Halioglobus japonicus: one gene and its partner. The protein of the gene in region 1 interacts with the protein of each later gene in a pairwise test. Links are inferred from orthologs where the notes say so. Each region holds a gene or a part of one and is shown on either strand. Other genes may lie near its edges. The genes, in order: pepP and pepD.

What was found.
Region 2: the proteins of pepP (region 1) and pepD interact in binary tests that used the Escherichia coli proteins (3 or more experiments, as listed by UniProt). The link is inferred for Halioglobus japonicus from one-to-one orthologs.

What each region holds. Positions count from the first base shown.
Region 1 is NZ_CP019450.1:834,486-837,681, forward strand. What follows is about bases 320-3,196. They hold pepP (Xaa-Pro aminopeptidase), read left to right. Parts: upstream 320-1,039; coding sequence 1,040-2,353; downstream 2,354-3,196. Other genes in these bases: BST95_RS03990 (UPF0149 family protein), read left to right, coding at 450-1,022; ubiH (2-octaprenyl-6-methoxyphenyl hydroxylase), read left to right, coding at 2,357-3,196. Outside these bases: BST95_RS03980 (cell division protein ZapA), read right to left, coding at 1-95; BST95_RS03985 (TIGR02449 family protein), read right to left, coding at 100-300.
Region 2 is NZ_CP019450.1:1,446,974-1,450,262, forward strand. The notes cover bases 212-3,181. They hold pepD (beta-Ala-His dipeptidase), read left to right. Parts: upstream 212-961; coding sequence 962-2,401; downstream 2,402-3,181. Other genes in these bases: BST95_RS06960 (esterase/lipase family protein), read left to right, coding at 212-516; BST95_RS06965 (hypothetical protein), read right to left, coding at 618-803; BST95_RS06975 (amino acid aminotransferase), read left to right, coding at 2,418-3,181. Also shown: more of BST95_RS06960, read left to right, coding at 1-211; more of BST95_RS06975, read left to right, coding at 3,182-3,289. UniProt on the Escherichia coli protein: Dipeptidase with broad substrate specificity. Requires dipeptide substrates with an unblocked N-terminus and the amino group in the alpha or beta position.

The DNA of each region.
Region 1 (3,196 bases):
GCAGAGACTACCAGTTCTGCTTCCTGCTCTTCCGGGCAGGCGACCTGGTAATCTTTATCGAGAATTTTCACCGTGACGGTGTGCGGTTGGTTCACAGGCTTACTCCATAGTCCGCAGACGATTGATCATGGCTTCTACCTTGGAGCGAGCGAGCTCGTTCTTATCGATCAGGTCCTGGCGTTCCGCCTGCCAGCCGGCATTCTCTGCCTTGAGCACCTGATTTTCACGGTTCAGCTCCTTGCACAGCTCGATCAACTGGTCGATTTTCTGTTCCAGAGCCTGCAGTTGCTTGTCCGCCATGGAGTTATACTGGTGTTACCTTGATTGGGACTTTACTATAAGGGCGCTTCGCACAGCCGTCAACGAAGTAAAAGCAATGAAAATCAATGGCCTGCCTGACATTGTTACGAACGGCTGTAACTCCTGGCAGCGCCGCGAGAGAACCTGACATGTTCGACGATCACGACTCCGCCAATTTTGTCTTCGATTTCGACGAAGTGGCCAACCATCTGCTTGAACAGGGCCTCGACAGCTCTCCGTCGCAATTGCACGGTTGCCTGTGCGGCGTGCTGGCCGCCGGTGCGCCGGCTCAGGCGGAGGCAGGTCTGGCGCTGCTGCAGCAGGCGCTTGATATCAATTTGCACGGTGAACTGGCCGGGCAGATTCTGCAGCTGTACATGGTCAGTGCCGCTGCGCTGGAGGACGAGGAATTCGATTTTCACCCCTTGCTGCCCGATGATGAAGTGGAAATCGACTCGCGCACCGGTGAGCTGGCGCGTTGGTGCCAGGGCTTTCTCGCAGGCTTCGCTCAGGTCAATCAACGCCAGGTGAGCCAGGACAGCAGCGAGATCCTCAGTGACATGGGCGCCATCGCCGAAGCCTCGGTGGATGAAGATGCCGATGAAGAAGAGAGTGAGGGCAGTTACACGGAGATCGTTGAGTATCTGCGATTTGCGGTGCTCAACCTATTTATGGACAGTCGTGCCGACGGCACCAGGGCTGACGAACCCCAGGTGCACTGAGCAGACGAATTCCGCGCATGAAAATTACCAACAGTGAGTATCGGCGCCGGCGCCGCAAACTCATGGATTTGATGGAGCCCAACAGCATTGCCATCATTCCATCGGCCCGCCAGCAACTGCGTAGCCGCGACACCGAATTTCACTTTCGCCAGGACAGCGACTTCTACTACTTGTCGGGTTTTCAGGAGCCGGAATCCGTGCTGGTACTGATTCCCGGGCGCGAGCACGGCGAGTACGTGATGTTCTGCCCCGAGCGCGACCCCCAGGCGGAACTGTGGCACGGCCAGCGCGCCGGGCCGGATGGGTTGTGCAGCCGCTTCGGCGCCGATGATGCGTTTCCCATCGGCGATATCGATGACATTCTGCCGGGCCTGATTGAGGGCCGCGAGCGAGTTTACTACTCCATGGGCCGCAGCTCGCGCTTCGATCAGCACATAATGGACTGGGTAAATACCATCCGCTCCAAGGAATCCAGCGGCGCGGTACCGCCGGGGGAGTTCACCGATCTGGACCACATGCTGCACGACTTGCGCTTGATCAAGAGCGCGGCGGAACAGCGCATTATGCGGCGCGCCGGTGAGATTACTGCGGCGGCTCATCGCCGCATTATGCAGTTTTGCCAGCCTGGCCAGTACGAATATGAGCTCGAGGGCGAGCTCCACCATGAATTTGTTCGCGGCGGCGCGCGCTATCCCGCCTACCTCAGCATCGTTGGCAGCGGTCGCAATGCCTGCACGCTACACTACGTGGACAACAGCGCGAAAATGCGCGATGGGGATCTGGTGCTGGTGGATGCCGGCTGCGAGCTGGAGTCCTACGCCGCCGATGTCAGTCGCACTTTCCCGGTGGGCGGCACCTTCTCACCGGAGCAGCGCGCCTTGTATGAGGTGGTGCTCGCCGGTCACGCCGCGGCCATTGCCCAGGTGCGCGCGGGCAATCACTTCAATCAATCCCACGACGCCAGCGTGCTCGCAATAACGGAGGGGCTGGTGCAGCTGGGTTTGCTCGAGGGCGAAGTGGATGCCCTGATCGAGTCACAGGCCTACCGGGCCTTTTACATGCACAAGGTGGGTCACTGGCTTGGCCTTGATGTACACGATGTCGGCGACTACCGCGTTGGTGAAGAGTGGCGGGTGCTTGAGCCCGGTATGGTTATGACCATTGAACCCGGCATTTATGTGGCGCCGGACAACACCGCCGTCGCGAAAAAATGGCGCGGCATCGGTATTCGTATAGAGGATAATGTCCTGGTGACCACAGACGGTTGTGACATTCTCACCGACGCGGTACCCCGTACCGTCGACGACATTGAAGCCCTGATGGCGGCCTGAGCGATGACCGAACGACGCGACATTGTGATTGCCGGTGGCGGTATGGTCGGTATCAGCCTGGCCCTGCATCTGGCGCACTCACTGCCGCCGGCGATCCGCATCTGCCTTATCGAGGGGTTCCCGTTTCCAGAGCCCCGACCCGACCATCGGCCGGCTTATCATCCGTCATTCGATGCTCGCTCCACGGCCTTGAGCTACAGTTCGCGGCTGATCTACGAGCAAATGGGTGTGTGGTCCGGTCTGACCGAATATCTGTGCCCCATAGACACCATCCATGTCTCCAGCAAGGGGCGTTTTGGCAGTACTGTCATGGACGCTACGGAGCACGGCTGGGAAGCCTTGGGCTACGTGGTGGAAAATGCCTGGCTGGGCAATGCGCTGATCCAGGCTCTCTATTCACAGGGGCGGGTGGAAGTTCTTAGTCCCTGCAAAGTAATCGAAGCGCAATCCTCTGCAGCGGGCGTGACACTGACCCTGGAGGGTGGTCTGCAAGAGATGCTGGAGACGGCGCTGTTGGTGGTGGCCGATGGCGCCGCGTCGGGCCTGCGTGAATCGCTGGGAGTGTGGGCCAGTGAAAAATCCTATGGCCAGCAGGCGCTGGTGGCGAATGTCGCCACGACGCAGCCTCACGGTGGCCGCGCGTTTGAACGGTTTACCTCGCTGGGCCCGTTGGCGTTGTTGCCACTGCCGCCCATCCCGGACGCGGCTAACCGCAGTGCCCTGGTGTGGACCGTCACGCCCGAGGAAGGTGAAACGTTACTGGCCTGCAGTGACGAGGCGTTTCTGGCCAGCCTGCAGGAGCGATTTGGTTATCGACTTGGGCGCTTGACCCGGGTGGGCGAA
Region 2 (3,289 bases), 610 kb from region 1 along the record:
GCTGTCACTGAAGCGGAAATTGCCCGCCGTATTGGTCGCGAGTGTCGGGCCAGCGGCCGCAAGTTAACGCTCGTGGGATGGAGCCTGGGCGGCTTGTATGCCGTGGCGCTGGCCCACCGTTATCCGCAGTGGATACGTCAGGTGATTACGCTGGGCACGCCCTATGGTGACCCGCGCGGAACCGCTATTTACAAGATCATGAGCCGCCTCAATGGCACCGAGGGCCATGTTGCCGAGGAATCACTCAGGGCCTGGGTCGACTCTACCTATTGCGGCGAACTGGAAGTGCCGGTGCTGGCGCTGTTTAGCGAAACGGATGGCGTTGTCGGCACAGGCATTGCGCGCTGCGAGGCGGATCCCCGCTTCGTGACCAATCTGGCGGTGGCCGCAAGTCACGTCGGTTTTCCCTTTAATCCGGTGGTGTTTGCCGTGATTGCCAATCACATGGTGATCAAGGATCGCCGCTGGCGATCCTGTGGCGACGCGCGCTGGGCGCCGCTGGTGCGCGCTGTTTAGTCAGTATTGGACGGGGCAGTAGTTGTAATGTTGACAGCGCTTACTGGAGGGCGCTTTGAGGCGCGGCAGGGCTGCCGCGCGTTTCGTGAGTGATTCGCCGCCTAGTTGGCGCTGCGGATCAGGTGTGACTCTTCGAGGTTAAGCTGGCCGTGGGCGCGAGCGCGGGGAGTAAACCCGGCGAACTGGGTTGTATGTTCATCGCGCTTGAACGCCTGGCGCGGACGGGCAAATTTAATCGCCGCCATAAATTCCACCAGGCTCACTTTGCCGTCATCAATTCTTTTCATTGTTCACTCTTAAATCGAAAGCTGTTCTATGGCTTTTCTACGACTCCAGTGTATGCCAGCGGTTCCCCTGCAGTGGCGTAAAAATTACCGGGAAATTGTGTGAAAAAAGCCCGGCAGGGCTATAATCTCCGGCCCTGACAAATCGCCAGATTGGATCCATGAAACCAGAAAATTACCCTGCCGAACCCGCGCATGTGTGGGAGCATTTTTATCAGTTCACCCAGACTCCCCGTCCCTCCAAGAAAGAACAGGCTGTACGGCAGTATGTGCTTGATCAGGCAGAGCAGGGTGGCCACAGCTGGAAGATGGATGCCGAAGGCAATGTAGTGGTGTCCGTAGCCGCCAGCCCGGGCCGTGAAGATCGGCCCACAGTCATTATTCAGAACCACCTGGATATGGTCACAGTGAAGACTTCCGACAAGGCGCACGATTTTGACACTGACCCTCTCACGCTGCAGGTAGAGGAAGGTTGGTTGAGTGCGGATCGCACCACGCTCGGTGCGGACAATGGCCTGGGGGCCGCGGCGGCGCTGGCGGTCATGACCGATCCGTCGGTGGAGCATCCACCCCTGGAGCTGCTGTTTACCGTGGATGAAGAGACCGGTCTGGGCGGCGCACTGAACCTGGATGCCTCGCTGCTAAGCGGTACCGTGATGCTGAATCTGGATACGGAAGACTGGAACGAACTCTACATTGGCTGTGCCGGTGGTGGCGGTTGGCAGTTTGCGCGCAGCTTCTCGAACGATGCCGTCGCCAATGGCGAGGGCTGGGCCCTCACATTGCGCGGCCTGGCCGGTGGCCACTCTGGCGTGCAGATTCACGAGCAGTTGGGCAATGCCATTAAACTCGCCGCGGAGTATCTGCGCGAAGTGCCCGGCTTGCGTCTGGCGATGATTGATATTGGCGTGGCCCACAATGTGATTCCGCGCGAAGGCAATATCAGCTTTGTCTGCCCGCCCGGGCAGGAAGCATTGCTGCAAGAGCGCCTGCAAACCTGTGTGGCGCGCTGGAACAGCTATTTGCCGGCGGTTGATCATGGCATTGAGGCGACGCTGGCGCCGGCTGCCATCGACAGTGCCCTGGATGAGGTGGACACCTTGCAGCTGCTTGACCTGGTCAGCGCCTGGCCTCACGGCGCGCAGTCCTACAGCCTGGCTCAGCCCGCGGACCTGGTCGATCTCAGTATCAATCTGGCCATTCTGCGCCTGGGTGACGGTGAGCTCTTCCTGGAATCGAGTTACCGGTTCTTTAACGAAGAGCAGTCCGTGCCCTTGCAGCAAGCGGTGCTGGCACTGGCTCGCGCCTTTGATCTGGAGGTCACTCCCGATGTCGGTTATCCCGGCTGGCAACCAGATTTCGAATCACCTCTGCTGGTTCAGGGTATTGCCCTGCATGAGAAGCTGTTTGATGTCACACCTGAAGTGAAAGCGATACACGCCGGGCTGGAGTGCGGTATTCTTAAGGGCAAGAAACCCGATGTCGACATTCTGTCCTTCGGCCCCACCATTCGTGGTGCCCACTCGCCCAGCGAGCGTCTCGACATTGCTACCGTGACGCCTTTCTGGCAGTACCTGAAAGCCCTGCTGGCTGATATTTGAATGAAAGGAACCAACCATGCTGGATAAACTGGAACGTCTTCCACCCGATCCCATTCTCGGCCTCGCCGCTGCGGCCCGAGAGGACAGTCATCCCAATAAAGTGGATCTGACTGTTGGGGTCTACAAGGATGAGCACGGATTGTGTCCGGTCTTTGAAGCCGTGACCAAGGCCCAGGAGCTGCTCGCCCAGGAGGAAGTGACCAAGGCGTATATGCCGCCTGCCGGCAGTGAAGATTTCAATGCGGGTATGCAGCGTTTGCTATTGGGTGCAGGGCATCCAGCCCTGGCCGGTGGTCGGGTCTCCAGTGTCCAGGCCCCTGGTGGTTGTGGTGCGCTGCGCATCGGCGCTGAACTGGTGTATGCCGCCAACCAGGGTGCCAAGGTATGGGTGAGCGACCCCACCTGGCCGGTGCACATCCCGCTGCTCGGTAGTGTGGGGTTGGAGTTTGCGAACTACCGTTACTACGATCCCGCCACCCACGGTGTGAATTTCGACGCGATGGTTGAAGACTTGCAACAGGCAGCGGCGGGCGATGTGGTATTGCTGCATGGCTGTTGTCACAACCCCTGTGGCGCCGACCTTACGCTGGAGCAGTGGGGCGTCATTGCCGACATGGTCGAAGCGCAGGGCTTCCTGCCTTATGTAGACATAGCCTATCAGGGGCTGGGCGATGGCCTCGACCAGGATGCCGCCGGCCTGCGCCTTTTGGCGGAGCGTGTGCCCGAGATGATTGTGGCCGCGTCCTGCTCCAAAAACATGGGGCTGTATCGTGAGCGCACCGGAGCCACGATCTTTATCGCCAAAACACCGGAAAGCGCCGAGGCCCTGGTCAGCCAGGCACTGGTGGCGGCGCGGCGCGTCTATTCCATGCCGCCTTCGCATGGCGC